Regions from separate parts of the Variovorax sp. GW823-FHT04B03 genome, predicted to be linked through region 1. Evidence: riboswitches for the same ligand, from Rfam matches in the RefSeq annotation. Region 1 holds a riboswitch; the other holds the start of a gene.
The links. Region 1 has a riboswitch for glycine ahead of AC1RAD_RS02640 (D-amino acid dehydrogenase). Riboswitches for the same ligand answer to the same signal wherever they lie in the genome.
Positions count from the first base shown of each region.

Region 2: another riboswitch for glycine. It lies ahead of gcvT (glycine cleavage system aminomethyltransferase GcvT); the one in region 1 lies ahead of AC1RAD_RS02640 (D-amino acid dehydrogenase).

Region 1 covers NZ_JBXAIT010000001.1:594,175-603,598, forward strand. Annotated here, with positions in the region: gene AC1RAD_RS02615 (LysE family translocator) at 1-327, opposite strand, end outside; gene AC1RAD_RS02620 (aminotransferase-like domain-containing protein) at 458-1,879, shown strand; gene AC1RAD_RS02625 (PhaM family polyhydroxyalkanoate granule multifunctional regulatory protein) at 1,944-2,735, shown strand; gene AC1RAD_RS02630 (FIST signal transduction protein) at 2,785-4,065, shown strand; gene AC1RAD_RS02635 (RtcB family protein) at 4,284-5,699, shown strand; gene AC1RAD_RS02640 (D-amino acid dehydrogenase) at 5,718-7,025, opposite strand; glycine riboswitch at 7,117-7,223, opposite strand; glycine riboswitch at 7,268-7,358, opposite strand; gene rfbB (dTDP-glucose 4,6-dehydratase) at 7,477-8,556, shown strand; gene rfbD (dTDP-4-dehydrorhamnose reductase) at 8,553-9,424, shown strand, end outside.
Region 2 covers NZ_JBXAIT010000003.1:685,280-694,703, forward strand. Annotated here, with positions in the region: gene AC1RAD_RS16290 (TRAP transporter large permease) at 1-618, shown strand, start outside; gene AC1RAD_RS16295 (AraC family transcriptional regulator) at 655-1,434, opposite strand; gene AC1RAD_RS16300 (MFS transporter) at 1,543-2,733, shown strand; gene AC1RAD_RS16305 (L,D-transpeptidase Cds6 family protein) at 2,896-3,378, shown strand; gene AC1RAD_RS16310 (hypothetical protein) at 3,475-4,011, shown strand; glycine riboswitch at 4,043-4,133, shown strand; glycine riboswitch at 4,146-4,250, shown strand; gene gcvT (glycine cleavage system aminomethyltransferase GcvT) at 4,298-5,470, shown strand; gene gcvH (glycine cleavage system protein GcvH) at 5,542-5,913, shown strand; gene gcvP (aminomethyl-transferring glycine dehydrogenase) at 5,971-8,880, shown strand; gene AC1RAD_RS16330 (hypothetical protein) at 8,912-9,160, opposite strand; gene AC1RAD_RS16335 (DUF3014 domain-containing protein) at 9,269-9,424, opposite strand, start outside.

The DNA of each region.
Region 1 (9,424 bases):
CCCGAAGCCGACCGAGAGGCTGGCGTTGTCGGCCTTACCGAGCTGGGCGCTGCCGCTGAGCTTGTAGGCCAGCCACAGCAGGTAGGCGATGCCCAGGCCCTTGATCGCCAGGCGCAGCGGCGGCATGGCCACCACCAGCGCGCCGAGGCCGGCCGCGCAGATCGCCAGCAGCAAGGTCCAGCCCACTGGCACCGCGACCACGAAGCGCATGGCGCGCGGCAGGCCGCCGTTGGCCGCCAGGGCGGTGGAGAGCGTGGTGTTGGGTCCGGGCGAGAAGCTCATCGCCGTGGCCAGCACCAGCAGCGCGGTGAATTCTTGCCAGTTCATGTCACAGACTCTAAACTTTGGACCATTACAGTTCCAGTACAGATGATCGAACAAATCTGAAATCTGTATTGGTCATTCCTTCGACACACGCCGCCCTTTTCTTGCTCTCTGTGCGATGCAGCCCGATCCGATGCTGACCCGAACCTCCACCCAGTCCCTGACCGGGCAGCTGGCCGACCGCCTCGCCGAGCGCATCCGCAACCGGCTGCTGGCCCCCGGCGCGCGCCTGCCCTCGGTGCGCGAATGCGCGCGCCAGCAGGGCGTGAGCCCGTACACCGTGGTCGCCGCCTACGACCAGCTGCTCGCGCAGGGCCTCGTCGAGGCGCGCCGTCAGCGCGGCTTCTACGTGCGCGACGCGGCGCCGGCGCCCGAGAGTTCGCGCAACCCGGCGCATGCCGCGCCTGAGGTCCCACCGATGATGGCCTCGCGCGTGCCGGCCGACGCCAGCTCGCTGATCCGCAGCATGTTCCACCGCCCGAGCGACAAGCCGCAGCCGGGCATGGGCGTGTTTCCGCCCGACTGGATGGCCTCGACCTTCCTGGCGACCGCGGTGCGCCGCGTGACCACCACGTCGGCGCTGCAGGAACTGTCGCTTCAATACGGCGAGCCTTCGGGCGACCTCGCGCTGCGCCGCAGCCTGTCGCAGAAGCTGGTGCGCATCAACGTGCCGGCCGGGCCGGACCAGATCGTGACCACCATCGGCGCCACGCACGCGCTGGACATCGTGAGCCGCACGCTGTTGCGCGCGGGCGATCCGGTGATGGTCGAGGAGCCCGGCTGGGCGCTGGAGTTCGCCCGGCTCGAGGCGCTGGGCATGCGCATCCTGCCGGTGCCGCGCCGTGCCGACGGGCCTGATCTGGACGTGATGGCGCAGTACTGCAAGCTGCACAGCCCCAAGCTGTTCGTGAGCGTGAGCGTGCTGCACAACCCGACCGGCTACAGCCTCACGCCGGGCAGCGCGCACCGCGTGCTCAAGCTGGCCAACGAACACGACTTCCACATCGTCGAGGACGACACCTACAGCCACCTCGCGCCCGAGCACGCCACGCGCCTGAGCGCGCTCGACGGGCTGCAGCGCACCATCTACGTCAGCGGCTTCGCGAAGATCCTGGCGCCCAACTGGCGCATCGGCTTCCTGGCCGCCTCGCCCGCGCTGAAAGAGCGGCTGCTCGAGACCAAGCTGCTGGCCACGCTGACCTCGCCCACGCTGTTCGAGCGGGCGCTGTCGTGGTGCATCGACCAGGGCCAGCTGCGCCGCCATTCGGAGCGCGTGCGCATCCGCCTGGACGGCGCGCGCGGCCGCGCGGTGAAGCTGGCCATGTCGCACGGCTGCACCTTCGCCTCGGAGCCGGCGGGGCTGTTCGGCTGGGTCGACACGGGCGTGGACACCGACGCGCTCACGCAACGCATGCTCGACCAGGGCTACCTGCTGGCGCCGGGTTCGCTGTTCCATGCGCGCCGCCCGCCGAGCACGATGATGCGGATCAACTTCGCGACCTCGCAGGACGCGAATTTCTGGAAGGTTTTCAGCCGGGTCAGGGACGAGCTCTGATTCGCTGGCAAGGGGCTTGGAGTAAGCTGGCAACACAAGAAAACCCAGCCAGGAGACCTCCCGCATGAGCAACGCCAGCAAACCCTTCGACTTCAGCCAGTTCGTCCCCGGATTCGACTTCCTGAAGAACCTCGCCGGCGGTGCCGCCGCGGGCTCCGGCGCGGTGCCCGGCATCCCCAGCCTCGCGAGTTGGGTCGCGCCGACCATGAGCGTCGAAGAGGTCGACAAGCGCATCCAGGAACTCAAGACGGTCCAGTACTGGCTCGAACAGAACGGCCACGCGCTCAAGGCGACCATCCAGGCGCTCGAGGTGCAGAAGATGACGCTGTCGACCCTGCGCGGCATGAACGTGCGGATGGAAGACATCGCCAGCGCGTTCACCAAGCAGGCTGCGGCCATGGCGCCGGCACCTGCACCGGCTCCCGCCCCGGCCCCCGCACCGCGGCCCGAACCGGAAGCTGTCGAGGAAGAGGAAGAAGAGTTCGACGAGGCCGAGGAAGAAGCGGAAGAAGAGGAAACCCCGGCGCCGAAGAAGACCTCGCGCGCCAAGCCCGCAGCGTCCAACGGCGCCGCCGGGGTGGTCGACCCGATGCAATGGTGGGGCTCGCTCACCGAGCAGTTCCAGCAGATCGCGAGCACGGCGCTGCAGGATGCGGCGCAGCTCAAGGTGCCGGCCATGGCGCAGCCGCTGGCCGACGCCGTGGGGCAGGTCATCGGCAAGGCGACGGCGGCGCGCAAGCCGGCCGCCAAGACCGCCGCGAAGAAGGCCGCAGCGAAAAAAGCCGCGCCGGCACCCGCCGCGCGCAAGAAAACCACGTCCACCGCCGCGCGCAAGCGAACCTCCGGCCGGCGCTGACGTCTCACAGACACCTTTCCAGACGACGACGCACGGGTCGGTACGCACCATGAAACTGTTTCCCACCGGCCATGCCACCCACCCGCAATGGCGCATGGCCGCCGGCCTCGTGCTGGCCCAGTTGCGCGCGCAGATGGCGCTGCCCGACTACGCGTCGAACCCGACGCTCGGGCTGCTCTACATCACCGACCACTACGCGGCCGAGGCGCAGGAGATTCTCGATCACCTGAGCGCCGAACTGCCCGAGGTCACCGACTGGTCGGGCACCGTCGGCATCGGCGTGTCGGCCAACAACGCCGAGTACTTCGATGAGCCCGGCCTGAGCCTGATGCTGTGCGCGCTGCCCAGCGACCAGTACCGCGTGTTCTCCGGCGTGGCGCCGCTGGGCAGTTCCGAAATGAGCGGCTTCGAGGCGCACACCGCGCTCGTGCACGCCGACCCGGCCACACCCGACCTGGGCGAGCTCATCGGCGAGATGGCGGGCCGAACCGACACCGGCTACCTGTTCGGCGGGCTCTCGTCCGGCCGCGGCGGGGCGCTGCAGTTCGCGGTCGGCGGCAACGGCAACATCCGCGGCCACGGCGCGGCGGGTGGCGTGTTCTCGGGCGGCTTGTCGGGCGTGGTGTTCGGCGAGGGCGTGCGGCTGGTGTCGCGCGTCACGCAGGGCTGCCAGCCGCTGCGCACCGGCGGCGCGCGCGAGCGCGAGATCACCGAGGCCGACGGGAACCTGCTGCTGTCGCTCGACGGCGAGCCGGCGCTCGACGTGCTGCTGGCCGACCTGCAGGTGTCGCTGGACCGGCCGCAGGAAGCCATCGACGCCGTGCGCAACACGCTGGTCGGCCTGGCCGACGCGGGCAGCGACGGCATCCGCCGCACCGGCGACCTGGGCGCCGACGTGCTGGTGCGCCACATCATCGGCCTCGACCCGACGCGGCGCGGCATCGCCATTGCCGACAACGCCGAGGCCGGCATGCGGCTGAGTTTCTGCCGCCGCAACGCGCAGGCGGCGCGCGCCGACCTGATGCGCATCTGCGCCGAGATCCGCGAAGAGCTCGAGCCCGAAGAACAGACGCTGGCCACCGCGCGCGCCGTGGCGGCCGGCGAGGCCGAGGCCGCACCGCATCCGGCGCGGCGCATCGCGGGCGCGGTGTACGTGAGCTGCTCGGGGCGCGGCGGCCCGCACTTCGGTGCGCCGGGCGCCGAACTGCAGATCGTGCGGCATGCGCTGGGCGACGTGCCGCTGGTCGGCTTCTTCGCCGCCGGCGAGATCGCACGCCATCACCTGTACGGCTACACCGGCGTGCTGACGGTGTTCACCGCGCCGGACTGACTGACTGACGGACTGATGGGAAAAAACGACGCGCGCGCCTGCGCCCTGTGTTCGCAAGTGCTTCGCGTCGCTAGAATCCGCCCGCTTTCTTGAATCTCTGCTGCTGCAAGAAAGAGTGATCCGCGCGCCCCGAGGCACGCGGTCGATCTCTTTCGCCCCGCCACGCGATGTGACGGGGCCCGGAAACCGACACGGTTTCCCCGAATGGAATTGCAGCCATGGGCAGCCCCACCCACAGTCATTTTTCGAGACTCCAGCGCGCCTTTTCGCGCGCCCACATCGCCGTCGACTACCGCGACGGCATCTATCACTTACGCAACGAAGCCGCGCAGGCGACCGTTCTTCTGCCGCAGAGCCTGCCGCTGGAAGAAAAAGCCGTGAACCAGCTGCTGGCCTTTGCCAGCGTGCGATCGCCCGACGGCGCGCACGGCGTGTGCAAGGCCTGCGCGACGCCGGACTTTCATCCGGGCTCGGTCGCGCCGGTGGGCAGCGTCGTCGCCACCGATGGCGACTTCGTGATCCCCGCCGCGGTCGGCACCGACATCAACTGCGGCATGCGCCTGCTGACCACCGGCCTCACGCTGGACCAGGTGGCGCCGCACAAGACGCAGCTGCTCGCGCGGCTCACGCGCAGCCTGCTCGACAACGGGCGCGACGTGCCGGTGCACACGGCGGCGTTTCGCGCGCTGTTCGACGACGGGCCGGCCGCGTTCCTGGACGCCGTGCGCAACGAGGGGCTCTGGGCGACCTGCGACCGCGACCGGCTGCAGGCCGAGATCGGCGCGTGCATCGGCCTGGCGAGCTTCGGCGGGCAGTCGCGGCACGCACCGTCGGCCTACACCGGCGCGCGCCACGAGGTGTTCCGCGATCCGTGCCTGGGCACGCCGGGCAGCGGCAACCACTTCGTCGAACTGCAGGTCGTCGACCAGGTGATGGACCGGCACGCGGCCTACCGCGCGGGGCTCAAGGCGGGCGAGGTCGTGGTGATGATCCACAGCGGCTCGCGCGACATCGGGTTCCATGTCGGTGGCCGCTGGATGGACCGCGCGCGGGCCGAGTGGCCGCAAGGCCTGCGCCATCCGAAGAGCGGTCTGTACGGCCTGGCCGGGCCGTTGGCGCAGGAGTACCTCGAGGCCATGGGCGTGGCCGCGCGCTATGCGTGGGCCAACCGCGTCGTGCTGGCCGAGCTGGTGCGCAAGGACTTCGCCGAGCTGCTGGGCGCCACGGCGTCGACGCTGGTGGTCGACGTGCCGCACAACGTGGTGCTGCGCGAGCACGGCATGAACATCCATCGCAAGGGCGCGACGCCGGCGCACGCGGGCGACCTCGCGCTGATCCCCGGGTCGATGGGCGATCACTCGTACCTCGCGACCGGGCTGGGGCATGAGGACTGGCTGTGGTCGTGCAGCCATGGTGCCGGCCGGCGCATGCGTCGGCAGGAGGTGCGCGCGATGCGGCCCGCACCCGGCGACGCCGATGCCAGCTGGCAATGCGTGACCTTGCGCGAGGAGCGCCGCATCGAAGAGGCGCCGCAGGCCTACAAGCCGATCGGCGCGGTGATCGAGGCGCAGGAAAGCGCGGGGCTCATCCGCTGCGCCGTGCGGCTCAAGCCCTGGGTCACGTTCAAGGCGTGACCCAGGGCGCGTGGCGTGTCAGCCCAGTGCGGGCTGCACGGCGCGCGGCGCGGGCGCCGGCATGCCGGCGAACGCGAAATCGACCTCGGGCGCGAGCCCGCTCACGATGCGCGCGATCGACTTGCCCGAGCCGCAGGCGTGCGTCCAGCCGAGCGTGCCGTGGCCGGTGTTGAGGAACAGGTTCGGCAGCTTGGTCTTGCCGATCAACGGCACGTTGCTCGGCGTGGCCGGGCGCAGGCCGGTCCAGAACTGCGCGCGCTCGGTGTCGCCGGCGCCGGGGAAGAGTTCTTCGACGCGCCGCACGATGGCTTCGCAACGCACGCGGTTCAGGTCGCGGTCGTAGCCGTTGAGTTCGGCCGTGCCGGCGATGCGCAGGCGGTCGCCCGACTCGGATGTGTAGCGCGAGAACACCAGCTTGTATTCGTCGTCGGTGAGCGAGACCTGGTGTGCCTTCGACGCGTCCTTCACGGGCAGCGTCACCGAGTAGCCCTTGGCCGGGTAGATCGGCAGGCGGATGCCCAGCGGCGCGGCGTACAGCGGGCTCAGCGAACCCATCGCGAGCACGAAGGCATCGCCGCGGATGCGTTGGAAGCGGCCTTCGTTGTCGGTCGCCTCGACGTGGTCGATGCTGCCACCGGCTTCGCGCAGCGCGGTCACCGTGTGGCTCATGAGGAACTTCACGCCGGCCGCCTCGGCCAGCTTCACCAGCTCACGCGCGAAGCGGTTGGCGTCGCCCGATTCGTCTTCGGCGGTGTAGGTGGCGCCGGCGAGTTGGGGGCGAATGTGGGCGAGGGCGGGTTCGATCTTGATGGCCTCGTCGGCCGAGATGACCAGCCGCTCGCAGCCCAGGGCGCGCATCTGCTCGGCGGGCGCGAGGGCGCCATCGAATTCTTTTTGCGTCGTGTAGAAGTGCAGGATGCCTTGCGTGCGCTGGTCATAGTTCAGGCCGGTGTCTCGACGCAATTGCTGCAACATTTCCCGGCTGTATGTACCGAGACGAACGATCTGTTCGATGTTGTGGCGGGTGCGCGCGGGGGTGCATTCGCGCAAAAACTGCAGGCCCCAGAGCCACTGGCGCATGTCGGCGCGGATGCGAAAGAGCAGCGGCGCATCTTCCTTGCCGAGCCATTGCAGCACCTTCAGCGGCGCGCTCGGATTGGCCCACGGTTCGGCATGGCTGACCGAGATCTGGCCGCCGTTGGCGAAGCTGGTTTCGGCGGCCGGGGTGGCCTGCCGGTCGATCACGGTCACCTCGTGGCCGAGTTGCTGGAGGTAGTAGGCCGAAGTCACGCCGAGCAGGCCGGCGCCAAGAACGATCACACGCATTGCAAGTACCTTTGAGTTTGCAGCGCTTGAACGGCGGGCGTGGAGTGCTATTGAACCAATAGCAAGCAACCGGACGACCGATGTCCAAGTTGCCGCTCCCCCTGTCCTCGGTACCTGAGAGATTCACCCTGCTGCACCCGCAGCGGGTTTGCTCCTTCGGTGCGCCACATGGCGTGGCGGCTCTCCAGACGGCTGTATCGATGAGTGCAGTACTGACCCCTTGCCGAAGTTCCGTGGCGTTGCCTGGAATTTCGTCGGGCCGACCTGAGCGTTTATGGGAGTTTGCGCCTTCGGTAGGGCCTCCGTGGAGGCCCGCTCTCCTGCAATTGTTGGCGATTGTAGGCGGGCCCCGCAAGCCGGCCAAGCCCTGTACATCGGCACTTCACACCGATGGGATAATTGAATGTTGATTTTTGGTAAAGCAAACTTTTTTCTACATGCAGGGGACTCCATGATCCTGGTTACCGGCGGCGCAGGCTTCATTGGCGCCAATTTCGTGCTCGACTGGATCGCGCAGGGCAACGAGCCCGTCGTGAACCTCGACAAGCTGACCTACGCAGGCAACCTCGAGACCCTGGCGTCGCTCAAGGGCAACGCGAACCACGTCTTCGTGCAAGGCGACATCGGCGACAGCGCGCTGCTCGATCGCCTGCTGGCCGAGCACAAACCCCGCGCCGTCGTGAACTTTGCCGCGGAATCGCACGTGGATCGTTCGATCCATGGCCCGGAAGACTTCGTGCAGACCAACGTGCTCGGCACCTTCCGCCTGCTCGAATCGGTGCGCGGCTACTGGAACGCCCTGCCGGCCGACCAGAAGGCGGCCTTCCGCTTCCTGCACGTGTCGACCGACGAGGTCTACGGCTCGCTCTCCAAGACCGACCCGGCCTTCACCGAAGAGAACAAGTACGAGCCCAACAGCCCGTACTCGGCCAGCAAGGCCGCCAGCGACCACCTCGTGCGCGCCTGGCACCACACCTACGGCCTGCCGGTGGTCACCACCAACTGCTCGAACAACTACGGCCCGTTCCACTTCCCCGAGAAGCTGATCCCGCTGATGATCGTCAACGCGCTGGCTGGCAAGAACCTGCCCGTGTACGGCGACGGCATGCAGGTGCGCGACTGGCTCTACGTGAAGGACCACTGCAGCGCCATCCGCCGCGTGCTCGAAGCCGGCAAGCTCGGCGAGACCTACAACGTCGGCGGCTGGAACGAGAAGCCCAACATCGAGATCGTCAACACCGTGTGCGCGCTGCTCGACGAACTGAGCCCCCGCGCCGACGGCAAGCCGTACAAGGAGCAGATCACCTACGTCACGGACCGCCCGGGCCACGACCGCCGCTACGCCATCGATGCACGCAAGCTCGAACGCGAACTCGGCTGGAAGCCCGCCGAGACCTTCGACACCGGCATCCGCAAGACCGTCCAGTGGTACCTCGCGAACGGCGAGTGGGTGCGCAACGTGCAAAGCGGCGCGTACCGCGAATGGGTCGAGAAGCAATACGACGCTGCGCCTGCAAAGGCTTCCGCATGAAGTTGCTGCTGCTCGGCAAAGGTGGACAGGTCGGCTGGGAGCTGCAGCGCAGCCTCGCGCCGCTCGGCGAAGTGGTCGCACTGGACTTCGACAGCACCGACTTCCACGCCGACTTCAGCCGCCCCGAGCAGCTGGCCGCCACGGTGCTGGCGGTGCGCCCCGACGTCATCGTCAATGCCGCCGCGCACACCGCCGTCGACAAGGCCGAGAGCGAGCCCGACTTCGCGCGCAAGCTCAACGCCACCTCGCCCGGCGTGGTGGCCGAGGCCGCGCAGCAGATCGGCGCGCTGATGGTGCATTACTCCACCGACTACGTCTTCGACGGCAGCGGCACCAAGCCCTGGAAAGAAGAAGACGCGACCGGCCCGCTCAGCGTGTACGGCCAGACCAAGCTCGAAGGCGAGCAATTGGTGGCGCAGCATTGCGCGAAGCACCTGATCTTTCGCACCAGCTGGGTGTACGCCGCACGCGGCGGCAACTTCGCCAAGACCATGCTGCGCCTGGCCAAGGAGCGCGACAAGCTCACGGTCATCGACGACCAGTTCGGCGCCCCGACCGGTGCCGAGCTGCTGGCCGACATCACCGCGCACGCCATCCGCGCCACCTTGCAAGACCCGGCCAAGGCCGGCCTGTACCACGCCATCGCCGGCGGCGAGACCACGTGGCACGGTTACGCGCGATTCGTGCTCGAGATGGCGCAGCAGGCCGGCGTCGAACTCAAGGCCGGCCCGCAGGCCGTGGAGGCCGTGCCCACCAGCGCCTTTCCGACGCCCGCGAAGCGGCCGCACAACTCGCGGCTCGACACCACCAAGCTGCAGACCTCCTTCGGCCTGCGACTGCCGCCTTGGCAGGAAGGCGTGGCACGCAT
Region 2 (9,424 bases), on a different contig from region 1:
CCGGTGGTGATCCTGGGCGGCATGCGCGCCGGCTGGTTCACGCCCACCGAAGCCTCGGTGGTGGCGGTGTTCTACGCGCTGGTGTGCGGCAAGTTCATCTACCGCACGCTCGAGTGGAAGATGCTGCCCGACATCCTGTCGCGCTCGGCCCTGCTGTCGGCGTCGGTGCTGATCATCATCGGGCTGTCGGCCTCGTTCGCCTGGGTGCTGACCATCGAGGGCATTCCGCAGCAGATGGCCGAATGGCTCATCAGCATGAACCTCTCGCCGTGGATGTTCCTGATCATCGTCAACGTGTTCCTGCTCCTGTTCGGCATCTTCATCGAGCCGCTGCCGGGCGTGATGGTGCTGGCGCCGATCCTTGCGCCGGTGGCGATCAAGCTGGGCGTCGACCCGGTGCACTTCGCGATGATCGTGATCTTCAACCTCACGCTGGGCATGATCACGCCGCCGGTGGGCGGGCTGCTGTTCGTGACCTGCAACGTGTCGAAGGTGCCGATGTCGGCACTGGTGAAAGAGCTGGTGCCCTTCCTGTGGGCGCACGGCGCGGTGCTGATGCTGCTGACCTTCGTGCCGATGCTCAGCACCTGGCTGCCGCGCGCGCTCGGGTTCAAGTAGCGGCGCAGGCCGCTCCCGCCCACGCCTTCACCCGCCTCAGGCCGGCGGGTGCAGGTACTGGCTCGGCGGCACGCCGAGCGTGCGGCGGAACATCGCGGTGAAGGCGCTCGGGCTCTCGTAGCCGTGCGCCAGTGCCACCTCCAGGATCGACGCGCCCGCGGCCAGCCGCGGCAGGCTCAGCAGCAGCCGCGCCTGCCGGCACCACGCACCGAAGGTCATGCCGGTCTCGCGCTCGAACAGCCTCGCCAGCGTGCGCGCATTCATGTGCAGCCGCGCGGCCCAGCCGTCGAGCGTGGCGGGCTGCGCGGGGTCGCGGATCAGCGCCTCGCACAGCGCGGCCAGGCGTGCGTGGCGCGGCATCGGCACATGCAGCGACAGCGCGGGCGCGGCCTCGATCTCGTCGAGGATCAGCTCCATCACGCGCTCGTCGCGCCCGCCCGGCGGGTAGTCCAGCGGCAGCGACACGGCCGCCACGATCAGCTCGCGCAACAGCGCCCCCACGTGGATCACGCGGCACTCGGCGCCCAGGTCGGCGCGCGTGCCGGGCTCGACGAAGACGGTGCGCATCTTCACCTCGCCCGCCATGCGGATCTGGTGCGTCATGCCCGGCGGCACCCAGACGCCGCGCCCCGGCGGCACCACCCAGCTGCCGGCCGCCGCGCCGACCATCATCACGCCCGAGATCGCATGAATGAGCTGCCCGCGCCGGTGCGCATGCGGCGGAATGAAGGCGTCGCCCGCCGGATCGGTGGCCAGCACGGCGACCGCGCGCGGGGTCGATTCGCCCTCGTCGGGGCGCAGATTCAGTTTGTCCATTTCACGACGATGTTTGCACATTCGTAGCGAGAACATCTTTCCGTGTCTTCCTACGATGGCTTTTCCTCCCTTTTTCTCAAACCGGACATCGAAGAAAGAAGCCATCGCATGAACACGCGCCGACTCGGGCTGCTCACCGGCACCCACGCCGTCAACGACCTCTACCAGGGCCTCGTGCCCGCGCTGCTGCCCTTCATGGTGCTGGAGCGCGGCTACAGCTACACGGCCGTGAGCGGCCTGATGCTGGCGGCCACCGGGCTGTCGAGCGTGGTGCAGCCGCTGTTCGGCCTGTACGCCGACCGCCACCCGCGCGCCTGGCTGGTGCCCGTGGGCTTCCTGGTGGCGGCGCTGGGCGTGGTGCTGGCGGGCCTGAGCCAGAGCTACCTGCTGACCTGGATCGCGGTCGCGCTGTGCGGGCTGGGCATCGCGGCCTACCACCCGCCCGCCACCGTGGCCGCGCGCGCGGCCGGCGGCGCCTCGCAGAAGGCGATGAGCGTGTTCTCGGTGGGCGGCACCATCGGCGCCTCGTTCGCGCCCGTGCTGGCGGCCACGGTCGTCGGCGGCGGCAGCCTGTCGCGCAGCTACCTGCTGGGCATTCCCGCGCTGGCGATGGGCGTGGTGTGGGTCGCGGCGAACGCACGACGCAGCGCGGCCGCCCAGCACGCGGCAACGGCAGCGCGCGCAGCGCAGGCCCGCGCCCAGGTGCTCAAACCGCACAACGACTGGCGCGCCTTCAGCCTGCTGGTGGCGACCATCGTGGGCTGGTCGATCCCGTATGTCACCGTGCTGTCGATGCTCTCGCTGCGCATCACGCGCGACCTGCACGGCAGCACCTTCCAGGGCGCCGCGGCGCTCACCGCCTTCACCGCCGCAGGGGCCGTGGGCACGCTGGCCGGCGGCTGGCTCGGCGACCGTATCGGGCGCATGGGCACGATCCGCTGCGGCTACCTGCTCGCGCTGCCGGCGATGGCAGGCCTCGTGCTCGCCTCGACGCCTGCCGCGGCGCTGGCCTGCACCGCATGGCTCGGCATGAGCATGTTCCTGCCCTTCGCCGCGCAGGTGACGCTCGCGCAGGACTACCTGCCGCGCAACCCGGCCACCGCCAGCGGCATCACGCTCGGTCTCGCGCTCTCGGTCGGCGGACTGGTGTCGCCCCTGTTCGGCCTGCTGTCGGATGCGCGCGGACTCGGCGTCACGCTCACGGTGGTGTTGTGCGTGCTGTGCGTCGCAACCGTGCTGGCCTTGCGGCTTCGCAATCGGACGGTGCAGGTGATGGCGGGCGAGGCTGCGGCGGCCTGAGCCCTGCCCCGCGCTCCCGGTGTCCTATGGACGCGCCCTGAACCACGGACCACCGAAATCCGTGGGCGATTCAACGCCGCACGCCTCCTCTTTCACTGCCAGAATCGACGCAAGCTTCGACGTCGAGCCTGACAGACAAGAAGAAGGAAAGAGAAGGACGCCATGCACCGAATCGTCGCCCAGGGCAGCAGCCTTGTCGCTGCCGGCTTGCTGGCCACCGCCGGTATCGCGGCCACGCCGGCCGCCGCGCCCGTTGCAGCCGTTGCACCAGCAGCCGCCCCCGCCAACCCCATCAATCCCGTCACCCACCTCGCCGAAGTAGAAACCGCCGTGCGCGCCTGGGCCGCCGCCTGGTCCGCGCGCGACGTCGAGCGCTACCTCGCCGCCTACGCGAGCGACTTCACCCCCGCGCGCGGCCAGACCCGCGAGCGCTGGGAGGCCGACCGGCGCGCCCGCATCACGGGCAAGTCGCGCATCAGCGTGGGCATCGAGGGGCTGGTGATCAGCGTTCAGGGCACCTCGGCCAGCGCGCAGTTCCGGCAGATTTACAGCGCCGACGCACTCACCGAGACCGACCGCAAGACGCTCGAGCTGCAGCGCGTGGGCACGCGCTGGCTGATCCGCAAGGAGAGCGCGGGCAACTGACGCGCGCCGCCTTGTCCCTGTAAGGCAAATGGTTCACGAAGATGTCACCACTTGCAACGATGCTGCAGCCTTCGACCTCCGAAAGCTGTGGCCGCCATGTTCCCCACCAAGACCGAGAAGGCACGCGACGAACTCCAGGCCGGGCAGCGCACGCTCAGCCAGCGTGAGCGCGCCCTGCTGCTCATGGCCGACGGCCGGCGCTCGCTGACCGACTTCAGCCCGCTGTTCCCCAGCCGCGTCGAGGCCGAGCAGGCGATCCAGGGGCTGATGCAGCGCGGCTACCTGCAGGTCGCACGACCGGTCGCGCCACCGCCCGCACCGGCCCCCACGCCCGTCCCCGCCGCCGAGCCGATCCAGGTCGCCACCTCGGCCGACAGCTTCGACGGCAAGCGCTCGCTGGCCACCACGCGCATGTTCCTGTTCGACATCTGCGAGCGCATGTTCGTGCGCCGCGACCCGCGCTTCGCCAACCAGATGCGCGACGCCTTGCGCGAGGCCCGCGACCGCGAGGCCATGCTGACCATCGCCGCGCTGATGCTCTCCGAGATCGAGAAAGCCGCCGGCCCCGAGCGCGCCGACTCGCTGCGCGAGCGCATCGACAAGCTGCTGCCGCCGGCCGAAACCGTGCACTGAGCCGCCAGCCCCGGCCCCGCGATCCACTACACTCGCCGGGTCAGGAGAGAGCCCCGCGCGACGGGGCCGCCGAAGGCGCAGGGGTTCCCCGAACGCTCAGGCAAAAGGACTGACAAGACGCCGGCAACCACCGGCGTTTCCTTGCTGGAGAGAGGCCGTGGCATTGCACGCGGCCCACCGAAGGAGCAAACCCCGATCGTGGGGCGAATCTCTCAGGTAAAGCGGACAGCAGGGGTGGCCCGTGGCGTTGCAGCCATGGATTTCGACTGCCCCTTTGGAGTGCCCCGTGGCCGCTTCCTCCGCTTCCGACGCCCAACTTCTCAAGACCCCGCTGTACGACCTCCACGTGGAGCTCGGCGCCCGAATGGTGCCCTTCGCCGGCTATTCCATGCCCGTGCAGTACCCGGCCGGCCTGATGGCCGAGCACAAGCACACGCGCGATGCGGCCGGCCTGTTCGACATCTCGCACATGGGCCAGCTGCGCCTCGTCGGCCCCGATGCCGCCGCCGCCTTCGAAACCCTGATGCCCGTCGACGTGATCGACCTGCCCGCCGGCAAGCAGCGCTACGGCCTGCTGCTGAACGACGAGGGCGGCATCCTCGACGACCTGATGTTCTTCAACGAAGGCAACGGTTCGATCTTCGTGATCGTGAACGGCGCCTGCAAGGTGGCCGACATCGCCCACATCCAGGCCAGGATCGGCGCGCGCTGCCAGGTGCAGCCACTGCCCGACCACGCCCTGCTCGCACTGCAAGGCCCTCAGGCCGCGGCCACGCTGGCGCGGCTGTCGCCCGGCATCGAGCGCTTCGTGTTCATGACCGGCGGCGCGGTGCAGATCGGCGGCATCGCCGCCTTCGTCACCCGCAGCGGCTACACCGGTGAAGACGGCTTCGAAATCTCGGTGGCTGGCAAGGACGCCGACGCCCTCGCCCGCCTGCTGCTGGCCCAGCCCGAAGTGAAGCCCGTCGGCCTGGGCGCGCGCAACTCGCTGCGGCTCGAAGCCGGCCTGTGCCTGTACGGCAACGACATCGACACCACCACCACCCCGGTCGAAGCCTCGCTCAACTGGGCGATCCAGAAGGTGCGCCGCGCCGGCGGTGCGCGCGAAGGCGGCTTCCCGGGCGCGGCCAAGGTGCTGGCCCAGCTGACCGCCGTCGCCTCGGGCGCGGCCGGGCACACCGACCACAAGACGCTCACGCGCAAGCGCGTCGGCCTCGTGGCGCTCGAACGCATTCCGGTGCGCGACGGCACGCTGCTGCAGTCGCTCGAAGGCCACGACATCGGCACCGTCACCAGCGGCCTGCTCGGCCCCACGGCCGACCGCTGCGTGGCCATGGGCTACGTGGCCGCCGCCTTCGCCGAGCCCGGCACGCGCGTGCAGGCCATCGTGCGCGGCAAGCCGGTGCCGATGGAGGTGTCGACGATGCCTTTCGTGCCGACGCGCTACTACCGCGGCTGACCGACACTGAACACCGCAGACCCGGCTAGGCTCTGCATCCCGATTCCACTTTTTCCACGAGGAGTTTTTTCATGAGCATCAAATACACCAAGGACCACGAATGGGTGGCGGCCGAAGGCGGCGCCGCCACCGTCGGCATCACCGTGCATGCGCAGGACGCGCTGGGCGACGTGGTGTTCGTCGACCTGCCTGAAGTGGGCAAGACCTTCGCGCAAGGCGAGGTCGCCGGTGTGGTCGAGTCGGTGAAGGCCGCCGCCGATGTGTTCATGCCCGTGTCGGGCGAGATCACCGAAGTGAACGAAGCGCTGCGCGCCGACCCGTCGCTGGCCAACAGCGACCCGCTGGCCGCCGGCTGGTTCTTCAAGGTCAAGCTGAGCGAACCCGCGCAGCTCGACGCCCTGCTCGACGCCGCCAGCTACGACAAGTTCGCCGCCGAATCCTGATCCGCTGAACAGCAGCTTCCTCGCACCTTCGTTCCTTCTCCCCGAGCCTTCACCGCCATGCCGATTCCCGCCCTTCCCTCTTTGCAAGAACTAGAGAACGCCGAAGAATTCCTCGCCCGCCACATCGGCATCGATGCAGCGGACGAGGCGCGCATGCTGCCGGTGATCGGCTCGGAAACGCGCGCGGAGCTCATCGACGGCATCGTGCCGGCGGCCATCCGCCGCGCCCGGCCGATGCGCCTGCCCGCGCCGGTCACCGAGGCCGACGCGCTGGCCGAGCTGAAGACGCTGGCGTCGAAGAACAAGGTGTTCAGGAGCTTCATCGGCCAGGGCTACTACGGCACGCACACGCCGGGCGTGATCCTGCGCAACATCCTGGAGAACCCCGCCTGGTACACCGCCTACACGCCCTACCAGGCCGAGATCTCGCAGGGCCGCATGGAAGCCCTGCTCAACTTCCAGACGATGGTGTGCGACCTCACGGGCATGGCCATCGCCAACGCCTCGATGCTCGACGAGGCCACGGCCGCCGCCGAAGCCATGACGCTCGCCAAGCGCAGCGTGAAGAGCAAGAGCAACGTGTTCCTCGTGTCGGGTGACTGCCACCCGCAGACCATCGAAGTCATCAAGACGCGCGCCGCGCCGCTGGGCATCGAGGTGAAGGTGAGCACCGTGTCGGAAACGCTGCCGCACCTGATGGTGAGCGGCGAGTTCTTCGGCGTGCTCGCGCAGTACCCCGCCACCACCGGCCACGTGCACGACCTGCGCCCGCTCGCGGGCCACGCGCACCAGTGCGACGCCGCCTTCATCGTCGCGGCCGACCTGCTGGCGCTCACATTGCTGGTCGCCCCCGGCGAGTTCGACGCCGACATCGTCTGCGGCACCACGCAGCGCTTCGGCATGCCGCTGTGCAACGGCGGCCCGCATGCTGCCTACCTGGCCTGCCGCGATTCGTTCAAGCGCTCGCTGCCCGGCCGCCTCGTCGGCGTCAGCGTCGACACGCACGGCCAGCCCGCCTACCGCCTCGCGCTGCAGACGCGCGAGCAGCACATCCGCCGCGAGAAGGCCACCTCGAACATCTGCACCGCGCAGGTGCTGCCGGCCGTGGTCGCCAGCATGTACGCCGTGTACCACGGCCCCGACGGCCTCACGCGCATCGCGCAGCGCGTGGCCGTGCTCACCGCCATCCTCGCCAAGGGCCTGTCGCAGATGGGCCGCGAGCCGGTGAACACCACCGCCTTCGATTCGCTCACGATCCGCACCGGCGACGACACCGCCGCGATCATCGAGCGCGCGCAGGCCGGCGGCGTCAACCTGCGCCAGCGCCTGCAGCAGCACCTGGGCATCTCGCTCGACGAAACCACGACGCGCGCCGACATCGAAACCCTGTGGGCGCTGTTCGTGCCCGCCGGCACCGCGATGCCGCGCTTCGACGAGCTGGCCGCCAACACCACGCCGCTGATTCCCGAGGACCTGCGCCGCACCAGCGCCTTCCTCACGCACCCGGTGTTCAACACCCACAAGAGCGAAACGGCGATGCTGCGCTACATCCGCAGCCTGTCGGACAAGGACCTGGCGCTCGACCGCAGCATGATCCCGCTGGGCAGCTGCACCATGAAGCTCAACGCGACCAGCGAGATGATCCCCATCACCTGGCCCGAGTTCGCCAACATCCACCCCTTCGCGCCCGCCGACCAGCTGCAGGGCTACGCCCAGCTCGACGCGCAGCTGCGCGCCTGGCTGTGCGAAGCGACCGGCTACGCGGGCATCAGCCTGCAGCCCAACGCGGGCTCGCAGGGCGAGTACGCGGGCCTGCTGGCCATCAAGTCCTTCCATGAAGCCAAGGGCCAGGGCCATCGCAACATCTGCCTGATTCCCTCGTCGGCCCACGGCACCAACCCGGCCAGCGCCCAGATGGTGGGCCTGCAGGTGGTGGTGACGGCCTGCGACGCGCAGGGCAACGTCGACATGGACGACCTGAAGCGCGCCTGCGAAAAGCACAGCGCCCACCTGGCCGCCGTGATGATCACCTACCCCAGTACGCACGGCGTGTTCGAAACCCGCGTGAAGGAACTGTGCGAGCTCGTGCATGAACACGGCGGCCGCGTGTACGTCGACGGCGCCAACATGAACGCGCTGGTCGGCGTGGCGGCACCGGGCGAGTTCGGCGGCGACGTGAGCCACCTGAACCTGCACAAGACCTTCTGCATCCCGCACGGCGGCGGCGGCCCGGGCGTCGGTCCGGTCTGCGTGGTCGAGGACCTCGTGCCCTACCTGCCGGGCCACGCCACGGCCGGCGTGCCTTCGAATGGCGTGGGCGCCGTGTCGGCCGCGCCGCTGGGCAATGCGGCCGTTCTGCCGATCAGCTGGATGTACTGCCGCATGATGGGCGCCAAGGGCCTGCAGGCCGCGACCGAAACGGCCATCCTCAGCGCCAACTACATCAGCGCCCGCCTGAAGGACCACTACCCCACGCTGTACGCGAGCCCCAACGGCCACGTCGCGCACGAGTGCATCCTGGACCTGCGCCCACTCAAGGACACCAGCGGCGTCACCGCCGAGGACGTGGCCAAGCGCCTCATCGACTACGGCTTCCACGCGCCCACGCTGAGCTTCCCCGTGCCCGGCACGCTGATGGTGGAGCCCACCGAAAGCGAACCGCTGGCCGAGCTCGACCGCTTCGTCGACGCGATGATCACCATCCGCGGCGAGATCCGCCGCGTGGAAGAAGGCGTCTGGTCGAAGGACGACAACCCGCTCAAGCACGCGCCGCACACCGCCGCCAGTCTGCTGGGCACGGAGTGGAGCCACCCGTACTCGCGCGAACTCGGCGCGTTCCCGCTGGCCGAACTCAAGCAGGCCAAGTACTGGCCGCCGATCGGGCGCGTCGACAACGTCTACGGCGACCGCAACCTGTTCTGCAGCTGCGTGCCGGTGGGCGAGTACCAGGAAACCGAAGAGGCCTGACGAAGGCGCGGCGGCGCAGGCCGCCCGCCGTTCAGCCTTCGCGCCGGTACATCGCCCACTTCACGGTGAGCAGGTCCGCGGCGATCTTCGCGGCGTTCACGCCCGCGTAGGTTTCGGACGGATCGAACGCGAAGGCCGCCTGGTAGCGCTTGATGTGCGCGTAGTCCCGATCGAAGGTCATCGGGCCCATGAGTTCGGTCGGGTCGGTGCCGGCGGGAAGCGCCAGGAATTTCCCGGGGTCGGTGGTGCTCTGGTAAAGATCGACGCTCATCAGGTTCATGGCTTGCCCTCGAAGTCGTAGGCGCAAATCATCTCGGCCCTTCGCGCCGCATGCAATCGGCCCGCGCCTACAGGGCGTGCAGGCGGGGCGCTGTCAGTGCACCGCGCCTCAGGGCTGCTTCTTCTTCGCGATCTCGCCGGTGGCGATCTGCGCGCGCAGCCCGCGCAGGCTGGCCTTCATCTTGCGCTCGTTCTCGGGGCCCATGCGCACCAGGATCTTCTGGCCGGCCGAGAGCGTTTCGAGCTTCGGATCGGCGTACTCGTA